2 regions of the Bradyrhizobium sp. USDA 4473 genome follow, and region 2 is predicted to be linked to the other one. Evidence: predicted binding sites of a transcription regulator. Region 2 holds the regulator's gene; the other holds the start of a gene.

Region 1 (7,440 bases), 4.1 Mb from region 2:
AATGCTTCACCGTGTAGCGATAGGCCGGGCGCTTGCGGAACTGGACCACATAGGCGTAGCCGACCACTTCGCCGTCGCAAACCGCGACGAGGTGGGGCAGGCGGGTGCTGCGCAGGTTCTTGCGGCGGTCGCGCAGATCGTCGGGCTCCGGCGTGCCGCTGTCGTCCACGCTCTCCTCGATGCCGTGGCGGATATGGTGGCGGTAAATCGACAGCATCGCATCGACGTCGTTGTCGCGCGAGGCGCGGACGGTGATCTTGTGATCATTCTCCATTGCGTTGCGTCCGTTCGTCTATTCGGACACTACATAGGTGTAGAAGCGGACGCGGCCGGATTCATCGATCTCCTTGTAGATGCCCTGCACCTCGACCTCGAAGCCGGGGAAGGCGTTGAAGCTCGCCTCGAACATCTTGAGGTAATCGATCATCGGCTTGCTGCGTTCCGACAGCCGCTCGCCGGGCACGATGGTGGCGATCCCCGGCGGATAGACCACGAACGGCGTCGCGGCGATGCGGCCGAAGATCTGGTCGATCGGCAGGTAGTCGACGTCGTTGCGGATCAGATATTGCGCCGCCTGGCGCGGCGACATCGCGATCTCGGGGAGATGCTCGGGCAGGAATTGCTTGGCCTGTAGCATGCTGACGTTGCCGTCGCGGAAGAAGCGATGCATGTCGCCGCAGAGATCGCGCAGCCGCACCCCGGTGTAGCGTTGCGGACGGCGGCGGAAGAATTCCGGGATGACGTCCTCGACCAGCGCGTTGTCGTCGTGCAGCTTCTTGAAGGCGACGAGCCCGGATACCAGCGTGCCGGCCTTGCTGGCCTCGACGCCGGGCGTCAGCAGGAACAGCAGGGAGTTGAGGTCGTTCTTCTCGGCAACGATCTGGTTCTCGCGCAGATATTGCGCCACGATCGGCGCGGGGATGCCGTGATCGGCATAGGCGCCGGTGGCGTGATCGAAGCCCGGCGTCAACAAAGTGAGCTTGTTCGGGTCGGTCATGGCAAAGCTGTCCGTCAGCTCGGGGAAGCCGTGCCAGGTTTCGCCCGGACTGAGCTGCCAGTAGGACGGATTGGTCGCGAGCTGATCGGTCGAGATCGTCTCCCAGGCGACGTTGTGGACGCCGCCTTCGCGGGCGACATCGGGGATCTTCACCCGGTCCGGCACGAACGGCTCGAAGAACCAGCGCCGTTCCGCGCGCGTCTCCTTCTCCTCGAACTCGCGCTTCACCGCGCGGATCTTCTTGCGCAGCTCGATGCCGAGCCGGATCGTGTCGTCCCACAGCACCTCGCCGGAGCGCCCCTTCATCATCTGTGCGCCGACGTCGAGCGAGGCGAAGATCGGATAGAACGGCGAGGTCGAGGCGTGCTGCATGAAGCTTTCGTTGAAGCGGCGGTGCTCGACCCGGCGCTTCTGGCCCTTGATGTGGCGGTCGCGGATGTGGATCTGCGAGGCCTGCGAGAAGCTCGCGAGCTGCTTGTGGGTGGATTGGGTGGCGATGATGCCGGGCGCCTCGGGGCCGAGATTGGCGAGCCCCATCGCGAAGCGGCCGGCATAGATCGGGTGGAATTTCATGAAGCCGGCCCAGGCCTCGTCGAACAGGATGTAGTCGCAGAGATGGCCGATCCGCTTCAGGATCATCTCGGCCGAGTGGATGGTGCCGTCATAGGTGCACTGCTCGACCACCGCGACGCGGAACGGGCGCTCCTTCTTCCAGGCATTCTCGTCCTTGACCAGCGGGTGCTTGCGGATGTGGTCGCGCAGCGTGCCCTCATCGAGCAGGTCCCAGCGCATCGGGCCGATCAGGCCCCAGGCGTTGCGCACGGTCGGCACATAAACCGGGACGCCGCCGCCGATCAAAAGCGCGCCGTGATGGGCGGCCTTGTGGTTGTTGCGGTCGAACAGCACGAGGTCGCCGTCGGTGACCAACGATCCCAACGCGACCTTGTTGGAGGTCGACGTGCCGTTGAGCACGAAATAGGTCTTCTCGGCGCCGAAGATCCGCGCCGCTTCCTTCTGCGCCTTCAGCGCCGGCCCCTCATGGGTGAGCAGGTCGCCGAGATCGAGCACGGAATTGTCGAGGTCGTCGCGGAACACGGCTTCGCCGAGATGCTCGACGAACACCCGGCCGATCGGGCTGCGGCTGTAGAACACGCCGCCATTGTGGCCCGGACAGGTCCAAAGCTGGTTGCCTTCCTCGGCATAGTCGACCAGCGCGCCGAAGAACGGCGTCTTCAGGTTCTCGGCATACTGCTTGAGCCTGGAGATCAGGTTCTTGGCGATGAAGGGCGGGGTTTCCTCGGACAGGAACACGTAGCCGTCGATGAAATCCAGCACCTCGACCGGCAGGTCCTCGAACCGCTTGCGGCGGATCAGCAGGATGATCGGGAAGTCGAGGCCGCGCCGGCGCATCAGGTTGATCAGGGCCGCGGTCTTGCCCTCAAGACCCTTCTTGCCCCAGTCGACCACCATGCAGCCGATCGCGGCATCGGTCTGCACCGCGATTTCGGCATCTTCCAGCTTGCGGGCGCGCACCACCTCGAAGCCGGAGCGCTCGATCTCGGTGATGATCTGGTTGAATCGGATGCCTTCGAGGTCGTCGGCCTCGAAAACCGGCGCTGCGAACAGGAAGTTGAAGCGTTTGAAATAGTCCATGCGTGTCCCCGAACTGGTCCGGCGCTGACGTGTCGGCACAATTCATGACAAACAGATGACAATGGGAGGCGCAGGATATCGAATTGGTTTTTCGGCGCCTCGTCGCTCAGGGCGCGGCCGCCGCGCTCATGCCGGTCGAAGCGGCAAAGACCCGCCGCAAAAGCGGACGTGCGACCAGCGCGGCTCAAGGGCAGCCCCCGGATGAGCGACAGCGACGTCCGGGGTCGTTCCCCCCGCACGTCGCTCCGCTCATGCGCGCTACACGACGCGCTCAGTACACGAGGTTCGTGCCCGGCGGCTTCTCCAGCGCCGCCGCCAGCGTCCGATACTCCTCGCAGTCTGTGCCGCAGATCTCGGCGATCCGGCTCAGATGATACTGCGCCTGGTCGCGGTTGCCCTGTTCGATCTGCCAGAGGCCGTAGTAGTTCCAGGTCAGCACGTGGTTCGGGTCGGCCTTCAGCGCGCGCTCGTACCAGACTTGCGACTGCTTGTAGTCGCCGAGCTTGCGGTAGGAGTAACCGATCAGATTGGCGACGTTCGGATGATCGTCGTTGCCGAGCGCGTGCAACTGATCGATCGCGGCGGCGTAGTCGTTGCGTTCGTAGATCGTCGCATAGGCCGCGCGATAGCCCTCGCGGAATGCCGGGTCGTCGAAGCTCGATTGCTTCGCGGGCTTCTTGACCCGGTGCGTGGTCTTTCTGCCCTTCTCCTGGGGATAGGCCGGCGCGGGAGTGCTGTAGCTCGACCCGTAGAGTTCTCCGCCGCCTGCTCCTCCGCCGCCACCACCACCGCCGCCGGCGGCGAGGGTGGTGTGCGGTGGGAACAGGACGATCGGTGCCGTCAGAATTGACGCAAGCGTTGCCAGCTTCATCGGCGACTTGATCATACGCACCTCCCGATTCGACGTGAATAGTCGTTGGTCTGAAGCACTAACTCCCGATCGCGAGAGACATTCCGCGCGTTCTGAAAAATTGTTGCCGGTGCGGCAATCGCCCTGTCGCTTCCGGACCTCGCGCTTGCATGCCGGCCGAGCATCGAACAGCGGATTCGAAACTAACATCGGTGTTAGAATGTACCCGACCTCAACGGCTATCCGGACACGCCGCGCGACAAGGACGATCGATGATGAAGAAGGACCTCGCCGAGATCTACCGAAGCTACATCGCCTGTCTGAATCGGCAGGATTGGCCGCGGCTCGGTCAGTTCGTCGGCGACGACGTGTGCCACAACGGCCGGCGGATCGGCTTGTCCGGCTATCGCGCGATGCTGGAGCAGGATTATTGCGACATCCCTGACCTTCGCTTCAACATCGCGCTGCTGATCGCAGATGTGTCCCATGTCGCGAGCAGGCTGGCGTTCGACTGTTCGCCGACGGCGACGTTCCTCGGTCTCAACGTCAACGGCAGACGCGTCGCCTTTGCCGAGAACGTGTTCTACCAATTCCGCGATGGCAAGATCGTGGAAGTGTGGTCGGTGATCGACAAGGCGGCAATCGAGGCGCAATTGGCGCGAACCTGCGGATGACCGGCCGCAGCCCGGATTGCCAACGGGTCGATCGAACGCGCGGCGGCGTCCAGCAGCGCGGTCACAGGTCGCTATAGGTCGGCGCCGGCGGAAGGATGCAGGCGACAAGCGGCAAGGCGTTTCTCCACAGCACGCAGTCCCGCTGGCGCGCGGGGAGCTCTTTCGCGAGTTGATGGATTTGCGCGCGGGAGACCATGCTTCGCTCGCAACGAAATGGTCGCAGCGGCACGCGCCCGATATAGTTCAAGAAGATCGCGTAGCGGTCGCGCCTGATCGCCGGCATCCCGCGGTGGTAGAATGACGCGGTGTCGGAGAATATGACAGTGCCGCGTTTTCCGGTGCATGTGACAACGTCACGAGCCATGTCGAAATCGGGCAGGGTTTCTTCCAACTGGTGCTGGGTCAACTCCGGAAACCTCCCGCTGGGCAAATGGTCGTACGCGGGAATCCGGCGCCGCAAGACCTGGAAGGGGCCGTTGCCTTCGTCCACGTCGTGAATGTAGACGGCAATCTTGAGCATTCGACGATCTTCGCCGTCGCGATGCCAGAGACGGACGCCGTTCTCGCGTCCGTCGGCAAGCGTGAAAAAGATGTTGATGCCGTCGTAACCGACCGGCACGCCGAGATAGTTCTCGGCAATGTCGAGCAGCCGACCATGGAGTCCCCAGTGGTAGATTTGGCGATGAGCCATGATGGCGTCTGCTCCGGCCTGAAAGGATCGCCGGAGGGGCAAATGTTGTCGCTCAAGCGCGTCGGCCTGTTGCAGGAAATGCTCCGTACCCGGAAGGTTCAATTGCTCCAGTGACGTGACGAAAACGCCGCTGGTCCTCAGTCCCTCGACAATTGCCTGGTCGTTCCCGCCGATCGCGGGGACATGTCGCGCGTATTGCTGCTTTGTCTTTTCGTAGCTGGCGTCGAGGCGGGAGGCGACCTGTGGTAACGCGACGATGCGGCAACCGAGACCTGCCGGCACTTCAAGAAACTTGTTCACGCTGGAATTCAGGACACGCCGGAAATAGCTCATTTGCACGTGACGCCGTGGAAAGTCCGGAGATGATACCGTTCGCTTTCCGGTAGCGGAAGCCGGAAAAATATTTCTAAGATTGCACGGTTGCGTGAATTGCGCGGCGATATCCGGCTTTGGTTGCCGCTATTTGCGTTCCAGATGCCAAGCGCCGTCCCAATCGGCCGGCGGCGGATTGAGGCGGAAATCCCGGACGCGTGCCTGCATCGCCAGCGACGGTCCGTCGCCCGGCACGGCGGCCAGCGCGGCGGAGAAGGCTTGGTCGGCATCGTCCCAGCGCTGCGCGCGATAGGCGGCGAGACCATCGGCGTAATGCCGCCGCAACTCGGCCTGCGCCGGCGTCAGCTCGTCCTTCTTGCCGATGATCTCGAACACGGCGACCGGCTGGGTCTGGCCGACCACGACGAGGCGGTCGATCTCGCGCAGCTCGATGGCCGCGGTGCAGGCCGCGGCGGTGGCGTCCGAGATCAGGCTGCGGCTGCCGTAGAACTTGTTGGCGCCTTCCAGCCGCGAGGCGAGGTTCACGGTGTCGCCCAGCACGGTGTAACTCATCATGAATTCGGAACCGATGCTGCCAACCAGCGCCTCGCCGGTCGCGATCCCGATCCGGATGTCGCAGTCGGCGGGGATCGCGCGCACGCCGAGCAATTCGGGCAGATCCTTGCGCAGCTTGTTGACCTGGCCGATCATGTCGATGGCGGCAAGCGCCGCCAGATGGGTCTGCTCGGCCTCCTCGACGAAGGGGGCACCCCAATATGCCATGATGGCGTCGCCGATATATTTGTCGATGATGCCGCGATGCGCATGGACCGGCGCGGACATCGTCGACAGATAGAGGTTCATGATCTTGACGAGGCCGCTCGGGGTCACGCCTTCGCTCAGGTGGGTGAAACCCTTCATGTCGCAGAACATCACCGTCATGACGCGGCGCTGGCCTTCGGTGGCGGCGATCGCCGGCTGCTCGAGCAGGCCCTCGGCGATCCGCGGATTGATGTAGCGGCCGAAGGTCTCGCGGATGCGCTGGTTGTGGCGCAGCGTCTCGATCATGCGGTTGAAAGCGGCCGAGAGCTGGCCGATCTCGTCCTGGGTCGTGATGGCGATGGCGCCATCGAGGCGCCCGGCCTCGACCTCGCGGGTGCTCTCGAGCAGGCGCATCACCGGACGGGTGATGCCGCTGCCGACCAGCATCGCGAACACGAAGCCGAGGATCGCGGCAATCGCGGTGACGACGCCGGAGATGATGATCGCCCGCTGCTGGGCACTCATCACCTTGGCTGCGGCAGATGCGACCTGCGCCAGCATGTCGGTGCGGATGCTCTCGATCCGGTTGTTGAAATCGTCGCGCAGGGCGTCGGCGCGGAGCGTGGTCGCTTTCGCGGCCGCGAACTCCTGGGCATCGAGTTGCTCGAGCAGCGTCTTGTTCTCTGCGTTGAGGCGCATCAGCAGGTCGTTGACGGCGTTGTCGATGCGGTCATCGAGACGTCCGAGCGCAGCATTGTCTGATGGCGTCGAGGGATCGGCGATGATCGCATCGATCAGCACGCGCGCGGCGTCGGCCTCGCGCTTGATGGTCGGCTCGATCTCGTCGAACGTCCTGCGCGCCGCCGCGTAGCCGCCGTCCTCGCCCGGCGCCTGCATCTTCGCCATCATCATCCGGCGCATCGCCAGCGACCGCTCCAGCGAGCGGATGTTGACGCGGGCGAGGTGGCCGTAGGCGGGGATGTAGCGGTTGGTGAGCTCGTCGAGGAGATGGCCGACCTGGCCCGCCATCACCATGGACAGCAGCGAGGTGATCACCGCGAGGACGATCAGTCCCGCGGCGATGCCGACGATCTTCTGCCTGATCGAATTCCGAAACATGCCGAGCCCCGCCGCAGCTGCAATGAGCGGGTCACTCCCGCTGTGGCGGCCCAACAGCTAATAGAGTTCCACAGCGCGCGGCGCAAGCGACCGGTCCACGCCATTCCGCCGGCGGGTGGGTGGGGGCGGTTAGCGCAGCCCTTCGTAGACCATCAGGCCGCGCGCGATCGCGAGCTTGCGCAGGGTCCGCGGCACGAACCGCTCCTGGGGATGCAGGTAGCGCCACGAGGTCAGTACCAAATCGTGCAGCCTCGTGACGTCCTCCTCGAACGGGGCGAGCAGGCCGGTCAGGCTTGCCGGCATATGGACGCGGGCAGTGAACGGCAGCAGCAGCAATTCAAGATGCGCCTTGGCGCCGGCCTCGGTCGTGGCGGTGATGCCG
Region 2 (7,440 bases):
GTCCATCGGCGGGCCAAAGCCTTCGAGATATTTCGCCGCGCCGGTCGCGGCCAGCGTGCCCAGCGTGCGGCCATGGAAGGCGCCTTCGAAGGTGATGATGCGGTAGCGCTCGCCATGGCCCTTGGAGAAGTGATAGTGGCGGACCAGCTTGATCACGCCCTCCATCGCCTCCGCGCCGGAATTGCAGAAGAACACGAAGTCGGCGAAGCTCTGCTCGCACAGCCGCGCGGCGAGCACCTCGCCGTCCGGGCTCTTGAACAGGTTCGACATGTGCCAGAGCCTGGTCGCCTGTTCCTGCAGCGCCTTCACCAGATGCGGATGCGCATGCCCGAGCGCGTTGACGGCGACGCCCGAGGTGAAATCGAGATAGCGGTCGCCGTTGGTTGCGATCAGCCAGGCGCCCTCACCGCGCTCGAAGCCGAGATCGACCCTGGCGAAGACGGGAAGCAGATGCGACGAGGCGTTGGTCATGGCGTTCACTGCCGGTTTGAAGCCGACAATTGCCGCGCGCCTTGACGCCAGCGCAGCAACGGCCAGCTTCGGAAAACAAAACGGCCGCCTTTGCGGGCGGCACGTGGGCAACATTCTATGCTGCGGCGGGTCCGTGTCAATCGCCAGGAGCCGGTCCTTTGCCGGGCTTCCTGCGCTGCCGAACGAGCGCAATCCGGAGCATTCCGGTGCGGTGGAAAAGCCTCACAGCAATGCTTAACTTTGTCGGAACATGTGGACGCACGGCCGCGGACTCTTGCGCCAGAGTCACGCCATATTGTAGCGTTTGGCCTGTCGGGTACGACATCTCGTGCGGCAGTACTGGACCCTCTAAGTAGCCTTTGTGTCTCGCGTAAACGTTCGGGCGCAACACCGCGCCCGGCGAGGGCTAAGGGATTCTGGCCGCAGGGATATTTGTCCAGATTTGGCTCGCAGCGCCGCTCCAATGACTGGCCGGCGCCATGCGAAAGGAAGAATGCGATGACGGTATTGACCTGGTCCGACGATCGCGTCGAGCAGCTGAAGAAGCTCTGGGAGTCTGGCCTTTCGGCCAGCCAGATCGCAGCGGAACTTGGCAATGTGACGCGAAACGCCGTGATCGGCAAAGTGCACCGGCTCGGCCTCTCCGGCCGCGCCAAGGCACCCTCCACGGCGGCGCCGCGGCAGCGCAAGGCGCGCCCCGCCCAGCACATGATGCGAGTGGCGCGCCCGGTCTCGCGCGGCAACACCGCGCTCGCGCACGCCTTCGAGGTCGAGATGGAGCCCGATCCGATCTCGTTCGACAACGTGGTGCCGATGAGCCAGCGGCTGTCGCTGCTCGAACTCAACGAGGCCACCTGTCACTGGCCGGTCGGCGATCCCTCGAGCCCGGAATTCTTCTTCTGCGGCGGCAAGGCGCTCGCCGGCCTGCCCTATTGCGCGCATCATTCCCGCGTCGCCTACCAGCCCGCCGCCGATCGCCGCCGGCCGTCGGCGAAGCCGCAGATCAAGTAGCCCTCGGGAAAACTACGGAAGACCTGAAAAACAAATCCCCGCACAAGCGGGGATTTTTTGTGAGCGAATGAACATCAAGGGCACATAGCCCAGGTCAAGCGCACTGCGCGACGTAAGGTGAGCACACGCGCCCCTCCCCACCCTCCCCCGCAAGGAGGGAGGGAGCCGGACAGTGTGCTCACCTCACGCGATAACGAGCCGCCGCTCGTGGCGCGATGGATTGCTTCGCTCCGCTCGCAATGACGATGACGGCTCTCGCCGGAAAGGCGACTTACGGCTGCGGCTCGGCTTTCGCGAAGCGGTCGTCGAGCGCGTAGCCGGCGCCGCGCACGGTGCGGATCGGATCCTGCTCGCGGCCCGGATTGAGCAGCTTGCGCAGGCGGCCGATATGGACGTCGACGGTGCGCTCATCGATGTAGATGTCGCGGCCCCAGACGCTGTCGAGCAGCTGCTCGCGGCTGAACACGCGGCCGGGATGCTCAAGGAAGAATTCGAGCAGCCGATACTCGGTCGGCCCGAGATCGATCGGACGGCCCGAGCGCGCGACGCGGCGCTTCTCGCGGTCGAGCTCGATGTCGCCATAGGTCAGGACGGTGGCGAGCCGCTCCGGGCTCGCGCGGCGCAGCAGGCCCTTCACCCGCGCCAGGAGCTCCGGCACCGAGAACGGCTTGACGATGTAATCGTCGGCGCCGGTGGCCAGACCGCGCACCCGCTCGCTCTCCTCGCCGCGCGCGGTCAGCATGATGATCGGAAGCTGCTTGGTCTCGGGCCGCGCCCGCAGGCGGCGGCACAGCTCGATGCCGGACAGGCCCGGCAGCATCCAGTCGAGGACCACGAGGTCGGGAACGCGCTCCTTGAGGCGGGTATCGGCATCGTCGCCGCGCCCCACCGTTTCGACATCGTAGCCTTCCGCATCGAGGTTGTAGCGCAACAGCGTCGTTAGCGCTTCCTCGTCTTCGACTACCAGAATGCGTGCGCTCATCGGTCTAAGTTCTTTCTCTGTGGTGATCTGTTGCCCAGACGCAAACCGAAACACTTAGCTTCTTGAGCATAATCCCCGCGGAAACGACTTGTCGAAGACAATCCGGTTCCGCGCGTGCGGATGATGTCCTAGTTACCCGGCACAGTGGTGGCAAAATTGGTCATGTCGCCCTTCGGGCGCTTGTCGGTGATCTGCTGGCCTTCGATCATGTAGAACACAGTCTCGGCGATGTTGGTGGCGTGATCGCCGATCCGCTCGATGTTCTTGGCGCAGAACATCAGATGGATGCAGAACGAGATGTTGCGCGGATCTTCCATCATGTAGGTGAGCAGCTCGCGGAACAGCGAGGTGCAGATCGCATCGACCTCCTCGTCGCCCTTCCAGACGTTCATCGCCGCCGGCAGATCGTGCGCGGCATAGGCGTCGAGCACCGACTTGACCTGCGACAGCACGAGGTCGGTCATGTGCTCCAGGCCGCGGATCAGCTTCAGCGGCTGGAAATCGCTCTCCAGCGCCGCGACGCGCTTGCCCATGTTCTTGGCGAGGTCGCCGATCCGCTCGAGGTCGGTGGCGACGCGCATCGCGCTGACGATCTCGCGCAGATCGATCGCCATCGGCTGGCGCCGCGCGATCGTCAGCACCGCGCGCTCTTCGATGACGCGCTGCAGATTGTCGATCTCGATATCGGCGGCGACCACGCGCTTGCCGAGCGCGACGTCGCGCCGGATCAGCGCGTCGACCGACTCGGTGATCATCCGCTCGACGAGGCCGCCCATCTCGGCGACCAGGCGGGTCAACTCCTGCAGGTCGCTGTCGAATGCCTTGGCGGTGTGTTCAGAAGCCATCATCTGTCTCCTCAGCCCGGTCAGCCGAACCGGCCGGTGATGTAGTCCTGGGTGCGTCGATCGCTCGGCGAGGTGAAGATCTTGTTGGTGTCGTCGAACTCGATCAGCTCGCCGAGATACATGAAGGCGGTCTTGTCGGAGACGCGCGCCGCCTGCTGCATGTTGTGGGTGACGATCGCGATCGTGTAATCCTCGGAGAGCTCCTGGATCAGCTCCTCGACCTTGGCGGTGGAGATCGGATCGAGCGCCGAGCACGGTTCGTCGAACAGGATCACCTCGGGACGCACCGCCACGGTGCGCGCGATGCACAGCCGCTGCTGCTGGCCGCCGGACAGCGACAGGCCGGAGGCGTTCAGCTTGTCCTTGACCTCGTTCCACAGCGCGCCGCCGCGCAGCGCCTTCTCGACCCGGTCGTCCATCTCGGACTTCGAGATCTTCTCGTAGAGGCGGATGCCGAAGGCGATGTTCTCGTAGATCGTCATCGGGAACGGCGTCGGCTTCTGGAACACCATGCCGACCCGCGCGCGGAGCAGATTGAGGTCGAGCTTGGGATCGAGGATGTTGGTCTGGTCCAGCATCAGCTGGCCGACCGCGCGCTGGCCCGGATAAAGGTCGTACATCCGGTTGAAGATGCGCAGCAGGGTCGACTTGCCGCAGCCCGACGGTCCGATGAACGCCGTGACGCGGTTGGTGCCGAGCGTCAGGTTGATGTTCTTCAGCGCGTGGTGCTCGCCGTAATAGAAATTGAGGTTACGCACCGTGACTTTCGGCGGCGCGTCCGGAAGCGGCACCTGGGGAACGTGGCCCGCGACAGTCGTGGAGACGGAAAGCTCGGTCATTTTGCGGTCCTTTCGGCACCAAGGATACGCGCGCCGATATTCAACGCGAGCACGGTGAAGGTGATGAGCAGTGCGCCGCTCCACGCCAGTTCCTTCCAGTAGGCGTAGGGGCTCTGCACGAAGTTGTTGATGGTCACCGGCAGGTTGGCCATCGTCTTGGTCAAATCCCAGCTGAAGAACTGGTTCGACAGCGCGGTGAATAGCAGCGGCGCGGTCTCGCCGGCGACACGCGCGGTCGCCAGCAGCACGCCGGTGATCAAGCCGCTACGCGCAGCACGATAAGCGATCCGCTTGATCACCAGCGAACGCGGCAGGCCGAGCGCGGAGGCCGCCTCGCGCAACGGATTGGGCACCAGCAGCAGCATGTCCTCGGTGGTGCGCAGCACGACCGGGATCACGATCACGGCGAGCGCAAGACTGCCTGCGATCGCCGAGAAGCCGCGCATCGGCACCACCACCGCACCATAGATGAACAGGCCGATGATGATCGACGGCGCGCTGAGCAGGATGTCGTTGATGAAGCGGATCACCGAGGTGAGCTTGTCGTGCTTGCCGTACTCGGCAAGGTAGGTGCCGGCGAACAGGCCGAGCGGCGCGCCGATGCCGACGCCGATTACGGTCATGATGACCGAGCCGACGATGGCGTTGAGCAGACCGCCGTCGGTCGAGCCCGGCGGCGGCGTGTTCTGGGTGAACAGCTGCACGCTGAGGCCGGCAAGGCCGTTGTAGAGCAGCGTGATCAGGATCAGCGCCAGCCAGGTGACGCCGAACAGCGCCGCACCGACGCAGAGCGTGCGGATGATGATGTCGCTGCGGCGGCGGGATTTGTAGATCGGGTTCATGGCGTCACTTCCCCGCCTTCTTCTCGAGCCGCATCAGCATCAGCCGCGCGCCGGCGAGCACGAAGAAGGTCAGCACGAACAGCAACAGGCCGAGCAGGATCAGGCCGGACTGGTGCAGGCCGTCGCTCTCGGCGAATTCGGAAGCGATCGCCGCCGAGATCGTGGTGCCCGGCGCGAAGATCGACGACGAGATGCGGAACGAGTTGCCGATGATGAAGGTCACCGCCATGGTTTCGCCGAGCGCGCGGCCGAGCGCCAGCATGATGCCGCCGATCACGCCGACCCTTGTGTAGGGGATCACGACGCTGCGGACGACTTCCCAGGTGGTGCAGCCCATGCCGTAGGCGGCTTCCTTGAGCACGGGCGGCACGGTCTTGAACACGTCGACCGAGATCGCGGTGATGAACGGCAGCACCATGATGGCGAGGATCAGCGCCGCGTTGAACAGGCTGAGATAGGACGGCGGGCCGGCGAACACCGCGCCCAGCACCGGAACGCCCTCGAAGATCCGGATCATGAACGGCTGGAACGTGTTGGCCAGGAACGGGCCGAGCACGAAGAAGCCCCACATGCCGTAGATGATGGAGGGGATGCCGGCGAGCAGCTCGATGGCGATGCCGATCGGGCGGCGCAGCCACTGCGGGCAGAGTTCGGTGAGGAACACGGCGATGCCGATGCCGACCGGGATCGCGATCAGCATGGCGATGACCGAGGTGATCAGCGTACCGTAGATCGGGCCGAGCGCGCCGAGCACCGGCGGATCGGCCGAGGGCGCCCAACGCTGGGTCCAGAGGAAGGCGAAGCCGTATTCCTTCATTGCCGGCCAGGCGCCGACGATCAGCGACAGGATGATGCCGCCGAGGATCAACAGGACCGAGATCGCCGAGATGCGGGTGATCCAATAGAAAGTGAGATCACCGAGCTTAAAGGCACTGAGGGCCTTGGCGCGATCGTAAGGTCCCGCGGCTTCCATCACATCGCCCTGAACAGCCATGTCTGCCACGCCAATTCCCTCTTTACTATGTGAAAGCCACGCAAACCGCCACGCCCCGAAGCGATCTCCAGTGACGCCTGTGACCCGGCACCGTTCCGGCCGCGCCTGCCGGAGGCGCGAACCCCGGACCCCTCCCGCGCTTGTTGCCGCGGTGATCGGAGCCCGGGTCTTGATCGCTCAACAGCTTGGTCGTTCAACCTGTGCCGCCCTCGACAGGCGGCACAGGCGTTGTCCGATGCGGTGGACTTAGCTCTTGATGTCCGAGGACCAGGTCTTCTCGATCAGCTTGACGACCGAGTCCGGCATCGGGATGTAGTCGAGCTCTTCGGCCGCCTTGCCACCCTTCTCGAAGGCATATTTGAAGAACTTGATCGCTTCCTGCGAGGCCGCCTTGTCGGTCGCGTCCTTGTGCATCAGGATGAAGGTCGCCGCGGTGATCGGCCAGGAGGCTTCGCCCGGCTGATCGGTCAGGATGACGTAGTAGCCGGGAGCCTTGGCCCAATCGGCATTCGAGGCGGCAGCCTGGAAGGCGGCGATGGTCGGCTGCACGGTCTTGCCGGCCTTGTTGACCAGCGCGGTGTAGGTCAGCTTGTTCTGCTTGGCGTAGGCGTATTCGACATAGCCGATCGCGTTCTTGGTCTGGCTGATGTTGCCGGCAACGCCTTCGTTGCCCTTGGCGCCGACGCCGACCGGCCACTCGACCGCGGTGCCGGAACCGACCTTGGACTTCCAGTCGGCGTTCGACTTGGAGAGGTAGTCGGTGAAGTTGAAGGTGGTGCCCGAACCGTCCGAACGGCGCACGACGGTGATCGCGTCGGCCGGCAGGGTCAGCTTCGGATTGAGCTTGGCGATCGCCGGGTCATTCCACTTGGTGATCTTGCCGAGATAGATGTCGCCGAGCACTTCGCCCGAGAGCACGAGATCGCCCGACTTGATGCCTTCGACGTTCACGACCGGAACAATCGCGCCCATCACCATCGGCCACTGCACGAGGCCGTCCTTCTCGAGCTGCTCGGCCTTGAGCGGCGCGTCGGTGGCGCCGAAGGTCACGGTCTTGGCCTGGATCTGCTTGATGCCGGCGCCCGAACCGATCGACTGATAGTTCAGGCCATTGCCGGTGTCCTTCTTGTAGGCGTCAGCCCACTTCGAATAGATCGGGAACGGAAACGTCGCGCCCGCGCCGGTAATATCGGCAGCGAAGGCCGACGTCGAAGCGGCGACCATGCCGGCAGCGACGATTGCTTTGATGAAATTCATGGGGTGGTCTCCATCTTGTGGGCGAAGCGCCGAATGCGCCCGATCGCGCCCACGCCGGTCCATCTAGGAGCGGTCGGTGCTGCTTTTACGAAGGTTGGATGACAGTTGGATGACAGAGCTAAGCAGCTGAAAACGCTCAGCTATGGGTCGGTAACGGGGTCTTCGGCCGGGGAAAACAGGCGGTAAAGGTCGCGCCATT

What was found. The regulator PhoB, encoded in region 2, activates phosphate uptake and scavenging genes when phosphate is short. The targets are predictions, from matches to a motif close to TGTCATNNANCTGTCAT.
Region 1: a site for PhoB is predicted at 2,695-2,711, ahead of ACVW17_RS23130 (Orn/Lys/Arg family decarboxylase). Genes of this name have one in related genera too.

The regions. Positions count from the first base shown of each region.
Region 1 covers NZ_JBSSGE010000001.1:4,953,246-4,960,685, forward strand. Annotated here, with positions in the region: gene ACVW17_RS23125 (N-acetyltransferase family protein) at 1-274, opposite strand, end outside; gene ACVW17_RS23130 (Orn/Lys/Arg family decarboxylase) at 293-2,650, opposite strand; gene ACVW17_RS23135 (tetratricopeptide repeat protein) at 2,922-3,536, opposite strand; gene ACVW17_RS23140 (ester cyclase) at 3,773-4,174, shown strand; gene ACVW17_RS23145 (hypothetical protein) at 4,236-5,198, opposite strand; gene ACVW17_RS23150 (adenylate/guanylate cyclase domain-containing protein) at 5,325-7,058, opposite strand; gene ACVW17_RS23155 (PAS domain-containing protein) at 7,188-7,440, opposite strand, start outside.
Region 2 covers NZ_JBSSGE010000001.1:849,497-856,936, forward strand. Annotated here, with positions in the region: gene ACVW17_RS03980 (acetylornithine transaminase) at 1-471, opposite strand, end outside; gene ACVW17_RS03985 (hypothetical protein) at 470-709, shown strand; gene ACVW17_RS03990 (GcrA family cell cycle regulator) at 970-1,482, shown strand; gene phoB (phosphate regulon transcriptional regulator PhoB) at 1,754-2,464, opposite strand; gene phoU (phosphate signaling complex protein PhoU) at 2,593-3,309, opposite strand; gene pstB (phosphate ABC transporter ATP-binding protein PstB) at 3,330-4,148, opposite strand; gene pstA (phosphate ABC transporter permease PstA) at 4,145-4,990, opposite strand; gene pstC (phosphate ABC transporter permease subunit PstC) at 4,995-5,984, opposite strand; gene pstS (phosphate ABC transporter substrate-binding protein PstS) at 6,231-7,241, opposite strand; gene ACVW17_RS04025 (sensor histidine kinase) at 7,378-7,440, opposite strand, start outside.